DNA from 4 places in the Nonomuraea sp. IBHARD001 genome. Region 3 is predicted to be linked to each of the others. Evidence: riboswitches for the same ligand, from Rfam matches in the RefSeq annotation. Region 3 holds a riboswitch; each other region holds the start of a gene.
What was found. A riboswitch is a leader RNA that binds a small molecule or an ion and turns the genes downstream of it on or off. The one in region 3 is predicted to bind cyclic di-AMP.
Positions count from the first base shown of each region.

Region 1: linked by a shared signal. The riboswitch ahead of ACTWNK_RS14255 (C40 family peptidase) and the one ahead of ACTWNK_RS41380 (C40 family peptidase) in region 3 are both predicted to bind cyclic di-AMP.
Region 2: linked by a shared signal. The riboswitch ahead of ACTWNK_RS27420 (CHAP domain-containing protein) and the one ahead of ACTWNK_RS41380 (C40 family peptidase) in region 3 are both predicted to bind cyclic di-AMP.
Region 4: linked by a shared signal. The riboswitch ahead of ACTWNK_RS34190 (coiled-coil domain-containing protein) and the one ahead of ACTWNK_RS41380 (C40 family peptidase) in region 3 are both predicted to bind cyclic di-AMP.

Region 1 is NZ_JBWBBW010000002.1:2,635,683-2,640,974, reverse strand. Features, by position in the region: gene ACTWNK_RS14265 (M48 family metallopeptidase) at 1-334, opposite strand, end outside; gene ACTWNK_RS14260 (hypothetical protein) at 354-1,184, opposite strand; gene ACTWNK_RS14255 (C40 family peptidase) at 1,292-1,813, opposite strand; cyclic di-AMP (ydaO/yuaA leader) riboswitch at 1,886-2,046, opposite strand; gene ACTWNK_RS14250 (hypothetical protein) at 2,460-2,699, shown strand; gene ACTWNK_RS14245 (DUF4352 domain-containing protein) at 3,465-4,181, shown strand; gene ACTWNK_RS14240 (SAM-dependent methyltransferase) at 4,213-4,707, opposite strand; gene ACTWNK_RS14235 (hypothetical protein) at 4,750-5,292, opposite strand, start outside.
Region 2 is NZ_JBWBBW010000002.1:5,564,237-5,569,528, reverse strand. Features, by position in the region: gene tpiA (triose-phosphate isomerase) at 1-45, shown strand, start outside; gene secG (preprotein translocase subunit SecG) at 147-377, shown strand; gene ACTWNK_RS27425 (RNA polymerase-binding protein RbpA) at 456-800, shown strand; gene ACTWNK_RS27420 (CHAP domain-containing protein) at 1,148-2,050, opposite strand; cyclic di-AMP (ydaO/yuaA leader) riboswitch at 2,277-2,414, opposite strand; gene ACTWNK_RS27415 (glycoside hydrolase family 25 protein) at 2,497-3,162, opposite strand; gene ACTWNK_RS27410 (amidohydrolase) at 3,288-4,895, opposite strand; gene ACTWNK_RS27405 (NAD(P)/FAD-dependent oxidoreductase) at 4,907-5,292, opposite strand, start outside.
Region 3 is NZ_JBWBBW010000002.1:8,782,973-8,788,264, forward strand. Features, by position in the region: gene ACTWNK_RS41370 (RDD family protein) at 1-1,144, opposite strand, end outside; gene ACTWNK_RS41375 (amino-acid N-acetyltransferase) at 1,350-1,919, opposite strand; cyclic di-AMP (ydaO/yuaA leader) riboswitch at 2,240-2,388, shown strand; gene ACTWNK_RS41380 (C40 family peptidase) at 2,394-3,437, shown strand; gene ACTWNK_RS41385 (helix-turn-helix domain-containing protein) at 3,680-3,892, opposite strand; gene ACTWNK_RS41390 (winged helix-turn-helix transcriptional regulator) at 4,198-4,593, opposite strand; gene ACTWNK_RS41395 (NADP-dependent oxidoreductase) at 4,669-5,292, shown strand, end outside.
Region 4 is NZ_JBWBBW010000002.1:7,160,980-7,166,271, reverse strand. Features, by position in the region: gene ACTWNK_RS34205 (nucleotidyltransferase domain-containing protein) at 1-196, opposite strand, end outside; gene ACTWNK_RS34200 (hypothetical protein) at 322-717, shown strand; gene ACTWNK_RS34195 (SNIPE associated domain-containing protein) at 737-2,017, opposite strand; gene ACTWNK_RS34190 (coiled-coil domain-containing protein) at 2,099-3,079, opposite strand; cyclic di-AMP (ydaO/yuaA leader) riboswitch at 3,083-3,217, opposite strand; gene galT (galactose-1-phosphate uridylyltransferase) at 3,260-4,324, opposite strand; gene ACTWNK_RS34180 (DeoR/GlpR family DNA-binding transcription regulator) at 4,321-5,091, opposite strand; gene ACTWNK_RS34175 (PepSY domain-containing protein) at 5,241-5,292, shown strand, end outside.

The sequences.
Region 1 (5,292 bases), 6.1 Mb from region 3:
TGAGCCACCAGGGGCCGCGCGCAAGCCCCGCGACCTTCGCGCCGAGCGGCGTGGCCACCAGCAGTCCGGCGAACAGCACGGTCAGCCCGAGCGACAGATAGGCGGGCGCGCTCACGGCCGCGTCGAAGGCCTGGGACCTGGCGATCTGCGCGGCGGTGAAGTCACGGGCCGGGTCCGGCGCGACATACGGCGCGTCGGCGGGCAACGCACGCCAGGGCGTCGTGAACGCCACCACCCCCACGATCACCGCCCCGAGCCCCCCCAGCGCGACCCCGGCCGCCCGCCGCCCACCACCGAGCCGCCGCGCCCCGTCCGCGCCCTGCTCCTCGCTCACTCGGATCCCCCCAAAGGCCTCACGCCGCCAGTGCCTCGCGCATGTGGTCCAGCCACAGCGCGGTCAGCCCCTCCGGGTCGAGCCCGGCCGCCGACAACGCCCGATCGAGCCCATGCCGCTGGACATCACGGTAGAGCCTCACCAGCCCGCGTACGCCGAACCGCTCCGCGTAGGCGCGGCACGCCAGCCACGCCTCCTGGTAGGCCTGGGCCCGCCGTACGGCTCCGGCGCCGAAGTCGGCGTCGCGCGGGAGCGCGTCCGGCCATCGGCCCGCGGCGGTCTCGGCAGCCAGTTCGGCGGCGGCGAGCGCGACGGCCAGGCCCGAGCCCCGGTAGGCGACGTAGTCGGCGAACCCCTCGCGCAGCCACACCGGCACCCCGGCCGTGCCCGCCGCCACGTGGGTGAGCTCGTGGGCCAGGACGACGTCGCGCCCCACGCCGTTCAGCCGCCCGAACCCGCCGGGCACCACGACCACACGGCCGCGGTCGGCCACGGCCGCGAGTCCGGCGAGCGCGCCGGGCGTGCTGCCGATCACCTCGGCGGCCTCGTCGTCGCCGCCCGGCACGACCACGAGGGCCTCACCCGACCGCTCCCCCAGAACGCCCGCCACGGCCTTCCTGGCCACCGCAGCCCGGCGTGCGATGTCGGCGAGCAGGGCGGGATCGGCTCCATGGCCCACGACCAGCGCGCGCTCGCCCCTGACCACGTGCGCGCCGTCCGGCCACAGGGTGCGCAGCTCCTCCACCATGACCGCGCCGCCCGTTGCGGCCCGGCCGGGCCCGGCGGCCAGCAGCAGGCCCGCCGCCAGTGCGGCGAGCGCGGCTCGGCGGCGAACGGGCGGCGGCTGCATGGCATCCGACCCTAACCCGGACATGCGAAAGCCCCGTCCCAGGGGGATGGACGGGGCTTTCGCGAGGAATCACCCAGAGGCGGGTGGATTCTCAGAGGGATGATCGGCTAGATGCCGGGACGGACCGCGCCCGCGAACGACGACTTGCGGTAGCCGTTCAGCTTCTCGATCCGGACGGTCTTGCCGGTGCTCGGGGCGTGCACCATCTTGCCGTTGCCGATGTACATGCCGACGTGCCCGCGGCCTCGGAAGAACATCAGGTCGCCGGGCTGGAGGTTGGCCCAGGAGACCTTCTTCTTGATCTGCGAGTACTGGCTGTGCGTGACGCGCGGGATGGTGACCCCCGCCTTGCGCCAGGCGAACTGGACCAGGCCCGAGCAGTCGAAGGATCCGGGTCCGGTGGCGCCCCACCGGTACGGGTCCCCGATCTGCTTCTTGGCCACGGTGACCGCCCGAGCGGCCTTGGCCCTCTGCTTGGCGGCCTTGCTCGTGGTGCTCGCCGTGGTGACCTTGGCCGTGGTGCTCGCCTTGGTCATCGTGGCGCTGACCGCCGTTGTCGTCGTCGCCGCCTGCGCCGCGGTGCCCTGCAGGGCGATCGACCCGGCCGAGACGCTCAGGGTGAGCGCCATGGTGCCGAGGCCTGCGCGGGTGAGCTTGGACAGACGAGGATGGAGCTGGGAGGTGGACAGGGTTTGTCTCCTTGGGGCTTCCACGAATGCCTACCGGGTTAGCTGACGGATTCGGGCGTGGAAGTCGCCCTACGGCGCGTAATGCGCTGATTCACCCCTGATCCCATGGGGATGGGATCGATTGGTTCCCCGGCTCCGTGCGCCTGGCTGCACGGATTCGGCGGGCCACCGCCCCCACCTGTTGGGGTGGGGCATGGATGCCACGAGCGGCGATGACCTGCGGAGTTTCGCTGCGACGTCATGGCTTTGAGCGCCGCGGTGCCAGAAGGTACCTCGCCTCCCAGGACCCGGCAAAGCCAAAGTCAAGTGTAAAGATCCAATAAAGGCGTGTGTTAAGAACGGAACCCCTGATTAATGAGGGGTTCCCGGAAGGTAATGTGACACTGGTCACATTCCGCAGCTCAGGCGCTTAGTCATGTCGCATACATCACATTTATCGGCCGAAATTCTTTACCTTTGTCAGCCGTGATCTAGACCGTTCCAGTGCGAAATACGGCATTCCGGTTGATCTACTGGCCGGTCGCCTGTAGGACTCCGGGCACAGGGCCGAGACCGGGCGGGCCCCCTGGGGCGGCGAAGGCCTGCGGTGCGACGGTGGCGTGGTGCGGTGCTGACCCTGGCCGGGGCCGCGGGCCTGGTCGCGGGCGGTGTGGCGACCGATCAGGCGCTCGGCGCGGGCGGCCTGAGCTGGCACTGGACCTACCTGGCCTTCGGCTTCCTCACCCTGGCCGCCGCCTTCGCCACCCACGCCAGGAGCCGGTATCGGCCGACGGCGTGCGCCGGGGCCGCGGCTGGACCTACAGACGCCAGGTACGCGCGTCGGTGACCGACATGGAGACCGTCGGCGTCGTCACCCGGGCCGAGTAGGCCGAAGGGCCGTCCGTCGCCTCTGGCCTACCTTGGTCGGGTTGAACCTGATCCTCGATCGACGGATGGCGCCTGCCCCATGGCCAGCCTCCCCCCGCCGCCCGAGACGACCTCGACAGGTGCGTCACGGAGCCCGCCAACCTCGCCCGGTTCTTCAAGCGCCTGGAAGACCAGGCGGCGTCGGATCTTGCCAACCTCCCGCTCATCGAGGAGCTTCAGGCCGAGCCTCGCGACTGCAGGTTGCGCGCCTAACCCCGAGCCGCCGACGAAGGGCGGCGAGATCACCCGCATCCTCGGCGTCACCAAGCCGAACATGCACGAGCTCATGCGCAAGGGACGACCCGCTCACCACACGCCGGGCCCAAGCCCGGCGTAGTGCTACTGCGAGCGGCGTCAAGCACGCCCGGCAGCAGCCCAGGTAGAACGCAGGCCTGCCGCAGGGTGTGCAAACCTCATCCGTTGGGAGAGGAATCTCTACCAGATTGTTTGGGGTGGAACGGGACACAGCCTGTCACGGGTTACGTTCCTGACACGCGATAGCAGGAGTCATCGGCGGGGGCACCTGCCGCCGCACGGTCAGGCGACCAGCGCGATCCCCAGCGTTTCCCTGGTCGTGCGGCTCGCACCCCCTAGCCTCAGGGCATCTTGCGCTCGCAGTACACCAGGAGACGTTCGGGGCGTCCTCCTGCGCCAGCCTCGTCGTCCGCCTTTCCCCGGAGTCCCCATGACCTACCCGTACGGCCACGACCCGCAGCAGCCCCAGCAGCCGTACGGCTACCAGCAGCCCTACGGCTATCAGCCACCGCCTCCCAAGCGGGGCAAGGGAGCCCTTTTCTGGCTACTCATCGTTGGCCTACCCCTCGTCCTCCTTGGAAGCTGCACAGCGGTCATCGTCGCGGTCGCCGCGACGCCGACGCCCAGCAGAACCATGCAGACCGAGGCGGACGCCGAACCTGCGCCACAGGAAGCCGCCGAACAGGAGGACGCCCCCACCGAGGAACAGGAGACCGCACCGAACGAGGAGCCACAACCAGCCTCGAAGGTCGCCGGCCTCGGCGCCAAGGTGCGCGACGGCAAGTTCGAGTTCACCGTAACCAAGGTGGCCGAGGCACAGTCCCTGGGCGATGGCTTCATGGCCCAGAAGGCGGATGGCAAGTTCGTCCTTGTCACGCTCACCGTGGCCAACATCGGGGACAGGGCGCAGCACTTCTTCGCGGACTCACAGAAGCTGTTTGACGGTCAGGGCAGGGAGTACTCGGCGAGCACGGCCGCAGCCCTGGCTATCCGCAGTGAGACTCTCATGAAGGAGCTGAACCCCGGCTTGCGAGCGCAAGCCGTGGTCGTCTTCGATGTCCCCAGGGACATGAAGCCGGTCTCCATCGAACTGCACGACTCGATGTTCTCCGGTGGCGTGCGCGTCGACCTCCTCGGGGCGCGATAGTCCTGGCCCAGCGCTTGCGGCGTGTGTACCGTCACGGCCCCGGCTCTGAGATGCTCGGCGCGAAATAGTCGCCGAGCATCTCTGTCGTCCATCGCGCCTCGTGGATCTCGCCCCGAGGGCCGAACGCGACGAACCACGGCTTGATTTCGAGAACAGGTGTGCCATCGACGGCGTCCAGCTCTTCGACGTGCAGGTCCAGGCCGTCCACCTCGATGAGGCGGCACCGGGAGACGCCGAGCCAGTTGAGGCGGCGCATGTTCCGGTGACCAAAGATGCCGACCTCGGGCCAGTCGGGGTTGTCGCGCGGGCGGCGGGCGCCGAGGTTGAGGTCGGTGGGGTCGGTGAGGTGGAAGCGGAAGACGACCTCCAGGTGGGAGAAGTCCTGCAAGCCCTTGGTCGCCTCAGGAGTGAAGCGTTCGGAGTCGAGGCGGATGATGGCGCGCGTGCCGCCCCAGTAGTCATCGGTGGGCTCGACCCTCCCGCCGACAACGTGACCAAGGGCTTGGACCTCGAACGATTCCGACATCAGCGTCTTCCTCTTCTGCCGCGACAGGGGTGAGGCGTGATCTTACCTGTCGACGAGCGATCCGCCTCCCGTCGGCAAGTAGGCCGCCGCGCGGGCGTCAACCTCCGCGACCGCGCGAATGCCGCGTCGCCGGAACGGGGACAGTGTCGCTCGCATGGTCAACGCGACCTGCCGGGTACGGCCGGAGCGGACGCCGTTCATCGCGTCGAGGGACGCCGACCAGGTCGTGCATGCCTCCTCCAGGTCATGCATGCTGGCCTGGACGCCCCCCAGGTACCCCAGTGTGACCGCGTGCGTCCGCGTGAACGATGTCACCTTCCGTGTGCGGACGCTGTGCCGGAACTGGTGCGCTGCTCCAGTGAGATCGCCCATGTCTCGCAGGGCAGCCGCAGTCTCGTGCGCAAGGCTTGCTTCCCCGAAGAAGAAGATCCTGCCAGGCTCCCGGTCGCCGGGTCCGGCGGCAGACAGATCATCCTCGGCGCGCAGCAGCGCCGACGACGCCGCGTCGCGACGGCCGGTCGCAGCGAGCGCTCGGGCGTGGACCACACTGAGGAGGGCGCGCTCCCTCGGACAGGCAGCCGCGTA
Region 2 (5,292 bases), 3.2 Mb from region 3:
GCGGAGTACGTTAAGATCTGCCGTTTTGGCGAATTGTCCAGCTGACTGAGGCGTTCGGGGGGTACGACTTGACATCACGTCGTACCCTCTAGAAGCAAGTTTGAATCGTCGCGACTGTACTTCGTATCAGAGGAATCAGGTCACCCGTGATTATCGGAATCTCCGCCGCCCTCATTCTGGCGAGCTGTCTCATGATCCTGCTTGTGCTGCTCCACAAGGGCAAGGGCGGCGGGCTGTCCGACATGTTCGGCGGCGGCTTCTCGTCGAACTTCGGCGGTTCCTCGGTCGTCGAGCGTAACCTCGACCGCCTGACCATCATCACTGGTGTCGTATGGTTCGTGTGCATCATCGCCCTGGGTCTCCTGCTCAAGCCCTGACCCCCGGTAACGACGTACACAGCGTGACAGTGATTCTCCCCCGTGTCCCCGCGGGGCGATCGAGCGAGGAGTTCATCCGTGGGTAGTGGCAACGCGATCCGTGGCAGCCGAGTCGGCGCCGGGCCGATGGGTGAGGCAGAGCGCGGCGAGGCGGCCCCGCGAGTGCGGGTCTCGTTCTGGTGCGCGAACATGCACGAGACCAGGCCCAGCTTCGCCAGCGACGCGGCCGTCCCCGAGCTGTGGGACTGCCCCCGCTGCGGTCTCCCCGCAGGCCAGGACGAGGCGGCCCCCCCGGCCCCTCCCCGCAACGAGCCGTACAAGACGCACCTCGCCTATGTGAAGGAGCGTCGCAGCGACAAGGACGGCAAGGCCATCCTGGAGGAAGCCCTGGAGCGCCTGCGCAACAACAAGTCGCCCTGGTGACCGTGGGAGCGCTGTCTTTCTGAGCGCATATGCGAAGGCCCCCGCAGGACATCCTGCGGGGGCCTTCGCACGCCCACCCCAACCCACGCCCACCTGTTACGGCAAGCCACCCCCAGCACCACCGCCCGACGCGGGCAACCGCCCGCAGGGGGGCGGTACCCGGGAGCGCGGCCATCCACCGATACGCGGCGCCGCAGTGTGAGGCCCGAGCCTCCCGGGCAGGGCGAGGCGACCGGGAGCCACCCGCACACCTCCGTGCGACCCGCACCCCCTCGTGCGACCCGCACACCCTCGGACAGCCCGCACACCCCCGTACGACACGCGCACGGGGGTGACGGACACGTCGGTCAGGCCAGGGCCACCCGGTGATGGCGACCACGGGGAGCCGGACGCAGGGACCTGACCGCCCTGGTGACGCCCCGGCGGCCGAGCGCCAGCAGGGCGACGGTCAGCAGCACGGGGGCGATGGCGCCCGCCGAGCCCAGATCGGTCACGGGACTGAGGTTCTGGGCCATCGCGGTCAGGGCGATGCCCTCGCCCCCCGAGGGCGGAGTACTCCCACCTCCGGGCGCAAGCACGGCCGACGCCGAGTCGCGCCCCGCAGGGGAAGCGGTCGGAGCATGCCCGGGGGAGGCCTCGCTAGTGGGGGCGGGGGAAGCCCCTGAGGCCTCGGCAGCAGGCGCAGGGGAAGCGGTCGTAGCAGGCGCGGAGGCCTCGGTAGTGGGCGCGGGAGAGGACCCGGAGGTGTCGCCGGTGGGGGGCGCCGCCTCGCGGAGGGCCTTGCCGCCCTCGGTGCGGTCGGGGTAGCCGTAGCCGACGACCTTGCTCTGGTCGCGCTCCTTTCGTTTGGCGAAGCGGGCGTCGACATTGCCCTCGATGGTCTTGATGCGTTTGCCCTCGACCTTGGTGACGATGCCGACGTGGTCGATGCCGCTGAGGGACTTGCCGCCCGACCAGTCGTAGAAGACCAGTGCGCCGGGTTCGGGCTCCTTGCCCCAGGCGTCCTGCTTCTTGAACCAGGCCGCATGGGCGGGGGTGTAGGCGAACTGGCCGTACGCCTCCTCCAGGCCGGTCTGCTTGGCGCCCCATGCGAGGAACATGTCGCACCAGGCGGCGTCGGAGAAGTCGTAGCTGTCGTCGACGTTCTTGGCGTACCAGTCGCCGAACTTGGTGTAGCCGCCGGCCTTCTCGACATATCCCACCTGGGTGTCGAGGACCTTGATCATTTTCTGGATGTCTTCAGTGTTCATACCTGGAATGGGGGTTGGGGACACGTCGGAGACGATCCGCGGGGAAGGGTGCGGTCGTCACAGGTGTGGCGCCCATCGGCGCGCACATGGGGGACACGGGGCCCGGGGAAAGGGGCCCGGCGTGCGGCGGCTACGCGGTGGCAGGCGCGGACGGACCGTGGGGTCCGTCGGGGATGACGTGTCTTGGCCAGGTTCGAGGCATGACGAGGTGGAAGCGCACGTGTGCTCCTTCTCCTATGCCGCCTACCGGGTTAGCTGACGGGTTCGGGCGTAGGAGTGCCCTACCGCTGACCTGCAGCGGATTCACCCCGGGAACGATGTGGGTCCCCGGCTCCCCATGACGGGGACTCGGCGGTTCGGCCGGTCATCGGCCGATAACGGGGGACTCTAGTGTTGGTAACGAGTCGGTGGCAATCGGGAAAGGGTAAATAAAGTCCGGGTAAGCCCTAGCCCTGATATCCCAGCTCACGCAGCTGCTCGACCGTGAGGCGCGAGACGTTGGCGTCGGTGGGCGGGTCGTCGGAGTACTGGTGGATGACCCACTGCTTCCAGTCGGCGGGCGGGGTGACCGTGCCCTTGGCGCGTGAGTAGTGCGCCACCCAGAGCGGGTAGCCGGACAGGCCGTCGCCGTGGGTGTCGGCGAAGGACCAGCTGCTGTAGAAGAGCGGCTTGACACCGGTCCTGGCCTCGACACGGGCCAGCCAGCGCTTGGCCCAGGTGGTGACCTGCTCGCGCGAACGGCCGTCGGTGGTCTCCAGGTCGAGGGCGAGCAGGTCGCCTTCGGCCAGGCCGCGCGAGCCGACGACCGTCAGGAAGTGGTCGGCCTCGGCGACGGGGTCGTTGCCCGGATGGCCGTAGTGGTAGGCACCCCTGACGATGCCCTTGGCCGCCATGGCCTTCCAGTGCGAGGTGAAGGACGGGTCGGTGCGCCCGGTGCCTTCGGTGGCCTTGGCGATGCCGAACTCCGCCTTGCTCGCCGCCCAGTCGTGGTCGGCGGCCCAGCGCGAGACGTCCTCGCCGTACACGAGGGTGTCGGTGTGGCCGGGTGCGGCGAAGGCGAGCGAGGCGGTCAGCGCCGCGAGGGCGAGCGCCGGGACGGTGCGGACTCTCATGGAGGAACTCCCTGGTCGTGATGGGTGTTCCTTCCACCATCCGGGGCGCGGGTCCGCTGCGCGTCACCCAATCGGCGGGGCCCGGTGTCAACCGATCGATGCCGGGCCCCGCCGTACGGGTGAGCTCATCCGCCGTGGACGAGGTCGCCGTCCACGAAGGTCGCCCTCGCCTTGGCCGTCCATATCTCGGCGGCGGGCAGGGCGAACAGGTCGCGGTCGAGGACGACCAGGTCGGCGGGCCGCCCGGCCTCGATGACCCCGGCGGGCGAACGGTTGATCCACGCCGACCCCGCCGTGTACGCGTTGAGCGCCGTGGCCAGTGACAGCGCCTGGCCGGGCAGGAACGGCTGCAGCGCGGTGGGGTAGGACACGTGGACCGACGAGCCGGGCTCGGTGCGGTTGACCGCGACGTGCATGCCCTGGATCGGATCGGCGTTGGACACCGGCCAGTCGCTGCCCGCGCAGAACCTGGTGCCGCGGGCGAGCAGATCGGCGAAAGGGTACTGCCAGGCCGAGCGCTCCTCGCCGAGGAACGGGATGGTCAGCTCGTCCATCTGGGCGTGGTGGGTGGCCCACAGCGGCTGCAGGTTGGCCGTGACGCCGAGCGCGGCGAAACGCGGCACGTCGCTCGGCTCGACGATCTGCAGATGCGCGATGTGGTGCCTGTTGTCCGGCGAGGTGCCTTCCAGGGAGTCGAGCGCCTCGCGCACGGCGCGTTCGCCGATCGCGTGGAAGTGCACCTGGAAGCCGTGCCGGTCGAGCTCGGCGACGTAGCCGTTGAGCAGCGACGGCTGGATGTAGGACAGGCCGGTGCCGCCGCAGCGGCAGTAGGGCTCGATGACGGCCGCGGTGAAGTTCTCCGCGATGCCGTCCTGCATGATCTTCACCGAACCGGCGCTGAAGCGGTCGAGCCCTTCGGCCGACGCCCGCCTGGCCAGCAGGTCCTCGATCTGCTCGGCGCCGCGGGTGCGGTCCCACCACAGGGCGCCGACCACGCGGGCCCTGAGCCGCCCTGAGGCCGCCGCCGACAGATAGGTGGGCAGCTGGTCGTCGGAGCCGGCGTAGGAGCCGACGATGGCGTCCTGCCAGCCGGTGATGCCCAGCGAGAACAGATGGGCCTGGGCGTCGAGCAGGGCGGCGTCCAGGTCGGCGGCGCTCGGGCGCGGGGTCAGCAGGCCGACCAGGTCCATCGCGCCCTCGTGCAGCACGCCGGAGGGCGAGCCGTCGGCGTCGCGCTCGATGCGGCCGTCGGCGGGGTCGGGCGTGTCGCGGGTGATGCCGGCCAGCTCCAGCGCCCTGGTGTTGACCCAGGCGGCGTGGTGGTCGCGCTGGATGAGGTAGACGGGCCGGTCGAGGAAGTCCAGCTGCGAGCGGTGCGGGAGCCCGCCGGGGAAGGCCGACATGTCCCAGCCGCCGCCGTCGATCCACTCCCTGCCCGGATGGGCGCCGGCGTAGGCGCTCACCTTGGCGAGGTAGGGGTCGAGTCCGTAGACCTCCGAAAGGTCGCACTTGGCGCGTTCGAGCCCGGCCTGCACGGGGTGGATGTGGGCGTCGGTGACGCCGGGGATGAGCAGGCCGCCGTCGAGGTCGACGCTGTCGTGCGGGCCCGCCTGCGCGGCCAGGTCGCGTTCGGCGCCGACGGCGGCGATGACACCGTCGCGGACCAGGACGGCCTCGGCGAAGTGCTCGGCCGAGCCGACGAAGACGCGTCCGCCGCGAAACAGGGTGGTCACAGTCAGACTCCTCAGTGTCCGGTGATGAGATCGGCGAAGCGGGCCAGGACCGAGGTGCGCTCCATCGTGGCCTCGCGCGCGTCGGCCTGGCGGTAGAGGCGGTACATCGAGTGCACGCCGAGCCAGCGCAACGGCTCGGGCTCCCAGGCCCGCACGTCGCGCCCGACCCACGGCAGCGACGTGAGCTCGGTGCTCTCGCCGAGCACGAGGTCGCGCAGCGTGCGCCCGGCCAGGTTGGTCGTGGTGACGCCGTGCCCGGTGTACCCGCCGGCCCAGCCGATGCCGCTGGCCCGGTCGACGTGCACGGTCGAGCACCAGTCGCGCGGCACGCCGAGCACCCCCGACCAGGCGTGGGCCACGGCCGAGGTGCGAGCGGCCGGGAAGAAGTCGACCAGCA
Region 3 (5,292 bases):
CGACCACGCCGACGATGATGCCGTCGATGATCCTGGCCACCAGGCGCTGCCACCACTCCGCGAGAGGCGCGGGCGCCCCCGGAGGCTGGACGCCCGTCACGTGGCCGTAGCCCTTGTTCCCCTCGTAGGCGGGCGCCTGGCCGTAGCCCTGCTGCTGGTGCCCGTACGCGGCCTGCTGGTCGTAGCCCTGCTGCCCTGAGGCCGCGTACGGCTGCGCCTGGGCGGCCTGGCCGTAGGCGTCCTGGCCGTAGCTCTGGCCGGAGGCCTGCTGGCCCGATGCGGGCTGCTGGCCGTAGCTGTACTGGCCGGAGGCGGGCTGCTGTCCGTAGGCCTGCTGCTGCCCCGAGGCCGGCTGCTGACCATAGGCCTGCTGGCCCGAGGCCGCCTGGCCGTAGGACTGCTGGCCCGAGGCGGGCTGCTGACCGTAGGACTGCTGCTGTCCGTAGCCCTGCTGGCCGTAGGCGGCCTGCTGGTCGTAGGACTGCTGGCCAGAGGCCGCCTGGCCGTAGCCGGGCTGCTGTGCGGCCTGCTGGCCGTACCCCTGCTGCTGACCGTAGGCCTGCTGGTCGTAGGAGGCTGGCTGCTGGCCGTAGCCGGGCTGTGCGGCCTGCTGGCCATAGCCCTGCTGCTGACCGTAAGCCTGCTGGTCGTAGCCCTGCTGGTCGTAGGACTGCTGGCCAGACGCCGCCTGGCCGTAGCCGGGCTGCTGTGCGGCCTGCTGGCCATAGCCCTGCTGCTGACCGTAGGCCTGCTGGTCGTACGACGCGGGCTGCTGGCCGTAGCCGGGCTGTGCGGCCTGCTGGCCGTACCCCTGCTGCTGACCGTAGGCCTGCTGGTCGTAGGAGGCTGGCTGCTGGCCGTAGCCGGGCTGCTGTGCGGCCTGCTGGTCGTAGCCCTGCTGCTGACCGTAGCCCTGCTGGTCGTAGGAGCCGGGCTGTGCGGCCTGCTGGCCGTAGCCCTGCTGCTGCTGACCGTAGGCCTGCTGCTGGCCGTAGCCGGGCTGTGCGGCCTGCTGGCCATAGCCCTGCTGCTGGCCGTACCCCTGCTGCTGACCGTAGCCCTGCTGGTCATAGGAGCCGGGCTGCTGGCCGTAGCCGGGCTGACCCTGGGAGCCGGTGTCTGTCCGGTAGCCCACGATCGTCACGTCTGGATCGGGCTCGCCCTGGGCGTGACCCGTGTACTGCTGTCCGTATTCAGGCGACCCCGATCGATGGGAACTGTGCTCTGGATCGTCCTGTGGATACGGCGGCTGTCCGGTGCTCACCGTGTCACCTCGCTTCGACTGCGCATGCGGCACATGTCAGGCAGCATGCTTGCTGTGCCCAACGTATCGACATAGGTATCAACAATCACCTTTCCGGCGAGTCAACACCTACGTCATTAGTTGGGAGATGGAGCAACATCCGGGTGTTCCCGAGCGTGTTCGGCTTCACGTGTTCAAGATCGAGAAACTCGGCGACGCCCTCGTCATAAGAGGCCAGAAGCTCGGCATAGACCTCCGGAGCCACTGGTGTGCCCTGGATGGGATGGAATCCGTGCCCGGCGAAGAAGTCCACCTCGAATGTCAGGCAGAACACACGCCGCAGCCCGAGATCCCGTGCGTGCCGAATGAGCGAGGCGACGATGCGATGACCGATGCCGAGCCCCCTGCACTCGGGGTCGACCGCGACCGTTCGAATCTCCGCCAGGTCCTCCCAGAGCACGTGAAGTGCTCCGCATCCCACCACGCGGCCCGCGCGCTCGGCCACCCAGAATTCCTGGACATCCTCGTAAAGCGTCACCGTCGCCTTCTCCAGCAGCCTTGGACCGGCGCCGGCATAGGTGTCGACCAGGCGTCGAATCCCTCGCACGTCGGGCGTGCGCGCACGCCGGACCACGATCTCCACGTCCGGGACAGCCAGTTCGACGACCTGCTCCATGACCGCTCAGCCTAGCGATCCCATTACGGTTCACACTTAACTCATGACCCGTCGGCCTCATGTGACTTTCAGTAAGTGATTAGTCACGTTACGAATTTCAGGATTCTGCCGGGCGCAGACCTGCATGGACCGCCTTGCCGTACCCCGAAAAGCCATGAAAGTGCTGCAAAAAGGACACCTTACGGCCTGCAGAACGTGATCTCCTCGTGTCCTTTCAGTTGTGAAAACTCAACAGACTTGGCAGTTCTGGTTGAGCACGAACCATCCGGTGCACTAGTGTCCAGCGACGATGTCACCCGTACGGTCTGCATCTGACCAGGCGGGAAGGCGCGCCTAATCCCCGCTCGCGGGGAGCCGGGGAACCATCGACGGCCGTGGCCGTCATCGGGGTGAGTCCGAGCCCGCGCTCGGTAGGGCTGCTCCGGCCCGAACCCGTCAGCTAACCCGGTAGGCGCCGATGAGAGGAGCTGGTTGGTGAAGCGGACGCGTGCCCGTGAAGGGAAGCAGGCGGGCAAACACGCCCGCCCTCCGGAACGCGTGTTCCACCCTCGTAGGTTCGCGATCGTCGGCGTGGCCGTGGCCGCTCTGGCCTTCTGCGCCCCGCTGGGCTCCGCCGCGGCCGACCCGGAGCCGACGCTCAAGGAGCTCTCGGCCAAGGTGGAGAAGCTGCACGAGCAGATCGGCGTGCTGAGCGAGGAGTTCAACGGCCAGCGCGAGCGCCTCAAGGACGCCAAGACCCGCTCGGAGAAGGCCAAGAAGGTGCTTTCCACCAGCGAGGCCGATCTGGCCGCCAAGCGGGAGAAGGCCACGCTGCTCGCCCAGAGCGCCTACATGTCGGGCGGCCTCACCGGCGCGCTCGCCTTCACCAACTCCGCCGACCCCGACGCCTTCCTCGACCGCGCCGCCACCACCTACGCCCTTGAGCAGCAGCAGGGCGAGGAGGTCCTGCAGGTCGCCAAGGCCATCGAGGACGCCGAGCGGGCCCGCGCCAGCGCCAAGACGCGCATCTCCGAGGTCCAGAAGATCGTCGACGACCTCGAAGGCAAGCGCGACAAGATCCGCAAGCTGGTCGGCCAGGTCGAGAGCGACCTGTTCAGCCGGGCGATGGGCGAGGCCGGCCGTCCCGGCACCAGGGCGGTCAGGGTCAACCTGCCGGTCATCGGCAGCGGCAAGGCGGCAGGCGCCGCACGCTGGGCGCTGACCCAGCAGCTCAAGCCCTACGTGTGGGGAGCCGAGGGCCCGAGCTCCTTCGACTGCTCCGGCCTGGTCATGGCCGCCTACGAGACGGTCGGGATCAGCCTGCCGCACTACACGGGCGACCAGTGGACCGCGGGCACGCACATCTCCAAGGAGGAGCTGCGGCCGGGCGACCTGGTGTTCTTCTACAACGACCTGCACCACGTCGGGATCTACATCGGCGGCGGCATGATGGTGCACGCCCCGCGCACCGGCGACGTCGTCCGCATCGCCAAGATCGACGGACGGCCCTGGGCCGGCGCGGTCCGCATCGCCGACTGAGGCTTGTCGCGCACGCGAGCCGGCTAAGGCCTTTTCGCGCACGCGAAGAGCGCGCACGGCACGGGTGAGCGGACACGGCAGTGCCCGCGCTCACGAAAGGGGCGGCCCCCGCCGGCTGCGGGGGTCGCCCTTTCGAGTCACGGTCCGCGTCCTTGTGGGACACGGGCGATCGAGGATGGAACCGGGGTGCGTCACACCGTCGCTGACCTGGGCCGAACCGTTTGGGAGCGGTCCAAAATCAGCTAGATCAAACGACGGCGAGCCGCCCAGGCGACCGCCTCAATGGCAGTCGCCACCCCAATTCGATCGCAGATGCCGCGCAAGCGGCGTCGTACCGTTCGTCCACTGATCTCCAGGCGCCGCCCAACACGGTCGACCGTCACGCCTTTGGCCAACTCCGCGAGCAGAGCCAGGTCGTCCGGGCCCAAAGCCACATCCACATCGGGATAAGCCATCGGGAGCCCTCCCCCCAACGACGGAACTCATCGACGTCTCGGCGCGAGCAATCTTGCTCGTCTCCGCGACGTTAAACGTATCGGCGAAAGGTCGTCAAGCGCCGCCATAAGGGCGGCACAACGAGCGCTATTGACGTGATCGCCACGGTGTGAAGTACTCACGCTATGACGGCGTACGCCATAACACAATGACGTCTTTGGGGGCTATCCCTGCCATTTTTCAGGGATTTGATCGGTTTGTCCCGGATTTCACTGACGATCCACCGAGCGGCCGCAAGCTGTTCCCCTGCGTCGCCCAGACGACCTCATACAGCGTCATACCGGACCCGCGCCGCCTCCACTTCCTCGATATGCACCTGTGACCAGGCCTTGATGGCCTCGACCAGCGGCAGGAGGGTACGGCCGAGCGGAGTGAGGTCGTAGTCGACACGGACCGGCACCGAGGCCGTGACCTCGCGTGTGAGCAGTCCGTCACGCTCCAGCGCGCGTAGCGTCTGGGTGAGCATCTTCTGACTTACTCCGGCGATGATCCTGGCCAGGTCGCTGTATCTCTTCGAACCGTCGGCGAGTGCGTTGAGCACCAACGTGACCCATTTGTCACTGAGCGTGTCGAGCAGTTTGCGAGAAGGACAGGTGTCGATATAGGCGTCGTAGGCGACTTTCGCGGCCTCACGGCGCTGGGCGGCGTTCATGGTCGCCATACGGTCCTCCGGGTGGGTTACGCACCTTCGGGTGCCTTCTTTCCGCTAGAGAGTAGCTCTCCTACGGTTCACGGCATGACGACAACGACACGAGCGCTCATCGCCAGGAACGGCGTCCTCGAGATCGGCCGCACACCGCTGCCCCGCCCGGCCGGCCGCCAGGTGCTCATCCGGGTCGAGGCGTCCGCCGTACAGCCGGTCGACCTCATCACCGCCTCCGGCGCCCTGCCCGGCTACGGGCTGAGCGACCCGTTGGAGGAGTACGCGCTGGGCTGGGACGTGGCGGGAGTGGTCGAGGCCGCGGGGCCCGGCAGTGCCTACGGGCCTGGCGACCGGGTGATCGGCCTGTCCACACGCCTCATGGCCGCGCTCAAAGGGCAGGCCGAGCGGGTGGTGCTCGACGACGACGCGGTGGCGCACGCGCCAGAGGGGGTGGACGCGGTGGCCGCCTCGACCCTGCCGCTCAACGCGCTGACCGCCTGGCAGGCGCTGGACGCGAGCGGGCTGACGAGCGGGCAGACCCTGCTCGTCACCGGCGCTGCGGGCGGCGTGGGCGGCTTCCTGGTCGAGCTGGGCGCACGCAGAGGGCTCAGGGTGGTCGCGGTGGCGGGGAAGGACGACGAGGGCCTCGTACGCGACTTCGGGGCCGAATGGTTCGCCGAGCGTGGCCCCGGGCTGGCCGAGCGGGTACGTGCGCTG
Region 4 (5,292 bases), 1.6 Mb from region 3:
GCAGGGCGCGCAGCCTGCCGCTCTCCTCGTCGCCGGGCGCGCTCGCCAGCACCGCGAGCAGGTCGAGGTCGCTGCGGCCCTCCTGGTAGTCGCCGAGCGCCAGCGACCCGTGCGCCCACACCGCGACGGGGGGCACGGCCTCGGTGAGGGCGTCGACGAACGTGCGCAGCAGCCGGGTGGTGTCGTGATCGCTCATGGAGCTCCTCTGCAGGTGGATGTCAGGGGCGGTGAAAGCGGTCTGCAGGCAGCCGCCTGTTCCATGGTGGTGCACGGCACATCGTTCCGGACCGCTCGTTTCACACGATCGCACAGGAGATCCCGATGAACCGCACTCTGCGTACCCTGGCCGCCGCCACCGCCACCGCCGCTCTCCTGGCCGTCGGCGCTCCCGCGCTCGGCTCCGCGGCCCACGCCTCGGCCGGGCCCAGCTTCCTGTTCAACTACACCTTCAACGGGCACCTCAAGGTCGCCGGAGGCAACTTCACCGTCGATCGGCGCGTGTTCGTCGCGGTCAAGTTCAACTCGGGACGCACGGTGTTCTCCAAGTGGGTCGTCGCCAGGACGCACTCCATCACGCCAGGCGGAGCCGTGTACGTCGAGACGACCGTCGCGGCCCCGTGCGCCGGCGGCAAGAACGGCTACGCCCGCGCCTACGACGAGGCCACCGCCACCTGGTCGCCCAGGCTTCCCGTGGAGATCTGCCAGCGCATCGACTGACCCGCGAGCAGGTCCGGCGTCAGGGCGCATGCCGGGACTGGTGCCACTCCAACGCCTCCGGGGTGTCGCGGTACTCCAGGAGGTGGTGGCCGGAGATCCGCTCCAGCACCACCTTGACCTCGGCGGGCGTGATGTGGAAGAACTCCCTGCGCGGGTTGACCCGGTTGACCCGCCGGCTGCTCAGCTCGCTGTGCAATCGGCTCTCCAGGCCGACCGCGTCGTCGCTGAAGATCAGGGCATGGGTGTCGAACGTGAAGGGTACCGAGGCGTCGCCCAGTTCGCGCACCCTGTCCTGGGGTTCGAGCCTGCGGGTCATGCCGATCTTGACGATGTCCGGGCCGAACGCGCCGATGTTGGAGATCACGTACACATATCCGGCCCGCACATTGGCCTCGCGGGCCTCGACGTCGCCGACGGCCGCGCCGATCTCCTCCAGCTTGGCCCTGAGCTCCCCGGCTCCCCGCTCGTCGCCTCCGGCCAGCAGTTTGGCCAGCGCCGCTCGGTAGTGCGCCTCCTCCTTGCGCAGTCTGGCCTTCTCGCGCTCGAACTCCTTGCGGGCGGACTCCTCCTCGCGCTGGCGCTCGCGCTGCGCTCTGGAGCGTTCCTTCTCCTCCTCCTGCCTGGCCAGGTGGTCGGCCGTCAGCTCCAGCTCGTACAGGCGCAGGCGGTGGTACTCGCCGCTGACGTGGATGCTCATCGTCCGGCCGAGCTTGACGATCGTCTCGACGGCCTTCTCCAGCCGGTCGACCGACGACTGCAGCTTGTACGGGCGCATCGTGCGCACGCAGTTGTCGGCCTCGGCGTTGTAGGCGCGCAGCATCAGCCTGGAGAAGTCGCGCACCATCCTGCGCCCTTCGGCGAGCGATCCGTTGATCTGCCAGTTCGTGGCGCCGATCACGGCGGTGCCGTCCTTGGCCAGGGCCTTGATCCGGTTTCTGACCTGGGCGAGCCTGTCCCTGTAGGCGACGGCGTCGCTCAGCGGGTGGCGGTACTCGTACAGACCGGCCTCCTGCAGCAGCACGGTCTCCTCGGTGTGGATGATCTGCTGCTCGATCTCGCGCAGGCGTAGTGCGGCGTCGGCGACGGCGGCCTGCAGGCCGATGTGCTCCTGGCGCAGGGCCTGCGTCATCGCGGCCAGCCCGTCGCGCTCGGTCGCCGGGACGGCGGGCTGGACCGCGACCCAGAAGACCCAGCCGTCGGGCGCGGGCGGCCACGCGGGGCTCGGCCGCCACCCGGCAGGAGGACGCCAGCCCGCCGGGGGCTCGGGCCAGCCCGGCGGCGAATGAAAGCGGTACTCCACCGGCGCATCCTCCTCGTCACACGTGTCACAGAAGAGGACTGCCGTCACGGCCCGTCGGTTTACCGGTCGCGGCCCCGCGTCCTAGTACATCGAGATGTGCGGATGGTCGTAGTGGTTGGCCGTGATGCCGCCTCGGTTGGACATCGTGCGCCATCCCGAGCCCATGTTGATGCGCTGCCGCCAGATGACGTACTTCACGCCGAGCCGGTCCTTGTTCTTGATCGCCCAGGCCGAGATCCTGTCGCCCAGCGCCTGGTTGGCCGCGGAGGGCATCGAACCGCCCTGGCTCATCATGAAGTCGCACGCCCGGCCCAGCGGATGCTCGCCGCTGTCGTCGACGCGGTAGCAGCCCACCTGGTACGGCAGGTCGAAGTTCTTGCGGATGAGGTCGCGCATCAGGCGCATGCGAGGCGTGATGTTGTCGGCGCCGCTCGGCAGCTCGGGGGCCCAGCTGCCGTCGGAGCGGCGGCCGGTGCCGTAGGGCACGAGCCTGTCGAGGTTCTTCTGGATCTCGTCGATGAGGTCCTGTGCCTCCTCGCGCTGGCCCTCGACCTCGGCCGCGTCCTTGCGGATCTGGCCGGTGACGACCTGGGCGGCGTCGGCGGCCTGCTTGCGTTCGTCGCGTGCGGTGCTGAAGGAGGTGAGCACCGCCTCCTGCTGGCCGACGAGCTGCTCAAGGATGGCCGCGCCGCCCAGATTGCCGCCGAACGGCAGGCGCATGCCGCCGGTCGTGGCCTGGTAGCGCAGCTCGACGATCTCGCTGACCTGCTCCTGCGCGGTGACCAGCGCCTGCTCGGCGGCGGCCAGGCGCTTGTTCGCCTTCTTCTCCGACTCCTGCGCCTTGGCCAGTTGCACGCGCTTGGCGTTGTAGGCCTCGATCAGGCGGTCGACCTTCTTATTCTGCTTGGCCAGGTCGGCGCGGAGCTGCTTCTCCTTGGGCTTGGGCGCGGCTCCTGCGGTGGCGGGGGCGCAGACCAGGGCTGCCGCGCTCAGAACGCAGAGCGCCGTGCTGATGAAGCGTGGTGCCGTGCGGCGACGCGACGTGGGGGACGGGGCCGCCACGCACTCTCCTCTCCTCATGCCGACCGGGTTAGCTGACGGGTTCGGGCGGGAGGAGCCCTACCACCGAAGTGGATTCACCCCGAGGGAGTGGGTCCCCGGCTTCCGGGCAACACGCCCGGAACTAGGCGAGATGGATATTAGTGGTAAATGCAGCACCATGCGACTCTCCGCTGAGATCAATCAGTGATCTACCTGTGACCGCAGCCGCCGGGCCGCCTCCTCGGGCAGAACATCGTTGACGAAGGCGCCCATCGCCGACTCCGACCCGGCCAGATACTTCAACTTGCCCGGCGCCCGCCGGATGGAGAACAGCTCCAGATGCAGGTAGGCCAGCTCCCGACCCTCCCGGACCGGCGCCTGGTGCCAGGCCGACACATACGGCATGACCACCCCGAACAGTCCGTCCAGCCGCCGCAGCACATCGGTATAGAGCGGCCCGAACGCCCGCATCTCCGCCTCCGACAACGCCGCCAGATCGGGCACCTGCCGATGCGGATACAGATGCACCTCGTACGGCCAGCGCGCGGCGGCGGGCACGAACGCGGTCCAGTGCTCGTTGGCCGCGACGACGCGCTCGCCGAACGCCCGCTCGGCCGCGAGCACCTCGGCGAACAGCCCCGGCCTGCGCGCGGCGGCCCGCAGATGCAGACGGGTGCGCGGCGTGACATACGGATAGGCGTAGATCTGGCCGTGCGGATGGGCCAGGGTGATGCCGATCTCCTCGCCCCTGTTCTCGAAGCAGAACACCTGCTCGACGCCGGGCATCGCCGACAGCTCCGCCGTGCGGTCGGCCCAGGCGTGCATGACCAGCTCCACCTGCTCGGGCGCCAGCCGGGAGAAGGAGGAGGCGTGCTCGGAGGTGAAGCAGACCACCTCGCAGCGCCCGAGCCCCGGCCGTACCTCGCTCAGCCCGCCCGCCTCGCCGTGCGCGCCCGGGAGGGGGCCGAAGGAGGGGAAGCGGTTCTCGAAGACGACCACGTCGTAGGAGCCGGCCGGGATCTCCGACAGCCGGCCCGGCGCCGACGGGCACAGCGGGCACTCGTCGGCGGGCGGCAGGAACGTCCTGCTCTGCCGATGCCCGGCCATGGCCACCCACTCGCCGGTCAGCGGGTCCAGGCGCAGCTCGGAGGCGGGCGGGCGCGGCGGCAGCTCCCGCAGGTCGCGGGCGTCGCGCACGGCGGAGTCCGAGTGGTCGAAGTAGAACAGCTCCCTGCCGTCGGCCAGGTGGGTAAGCGTGCGCTTCACGAGGGGTCCTCCGCGATGATCAGACGGTCGCCGAACTCGGCCCTGGCCTCTTCCTGCAAGGCGGCGTCGCTGACCACCACGTCGGCGGCGTCCAGGCCGGTGATGGTGCTGATGCCGACCATGCCCCACTTGGTGTGGTCGACCGGCACCACCAGCCGGTGCGCGGAGGCGACGAGCGCACGGTCGGTCTCGGCCTCCAGCAGGTTGGGCGTGGTGAACCCGGCCCTCGGGCTCATGCCGTGCACGCCGAGGAACAGCGTGTCGACGTGCAGGTCGCGGATGGCGGTGACCGCGACGGGTCCGACGAGCGCGTCGGAGGGCGTGCGCACCCCGCCGGTCAGCACGACCGTGCGGTCGGCGCGCGGATGGCGGTGGAAGACCTCGGCGACCGGGATCGAGTTGGTGACGACGGTCAGCTCGGGCACGTCGGTCAGGTGATGGGCCAGCGCCCACGTGGTCGTGCCCGCGGACAGGGCGACCGAGGTGCCCGGCGCGACCAGTTCGGCGGCGCGGCGGGCGATGGCGTCCTTCTCCGGCTGCTGCCTGCCGGACTTGGCGGCGAAGCCCGGCTCCTCGGCCGAGCCGGGCCCGGCCACGGTCGCGCCGCCGTGCACCTTCTGCAGCAGGCCGCGCTCGGCGAGGAGCTCCAGGTCCCTGCGGATCGTCATGTCCGAGACGCCGAGTTCGCGGACCAGGTCGGCCACGCGGACGCCGCCGCTCCTGCGCACGCGTTCGACGATCGCCTGCTGCCGTTGCTGTGCGAGCATCCGGCCGCCCTTCGCTGACTGGTGTTTCAACAGATTCCCCCAAATTATGACACGACGATGTTGGTTCCTGGGGGAAAGTGGTCGGGCAAAGCTCTGGTCAGGTCTCGTGTCCGCCGCCGGTCAGCGGTCATCACCAGGGGATGAGACTCATGCTGGGTGTCCTCGCGCTCGCCCTGGCCGGTTGCGGCACACAGGCCGCGA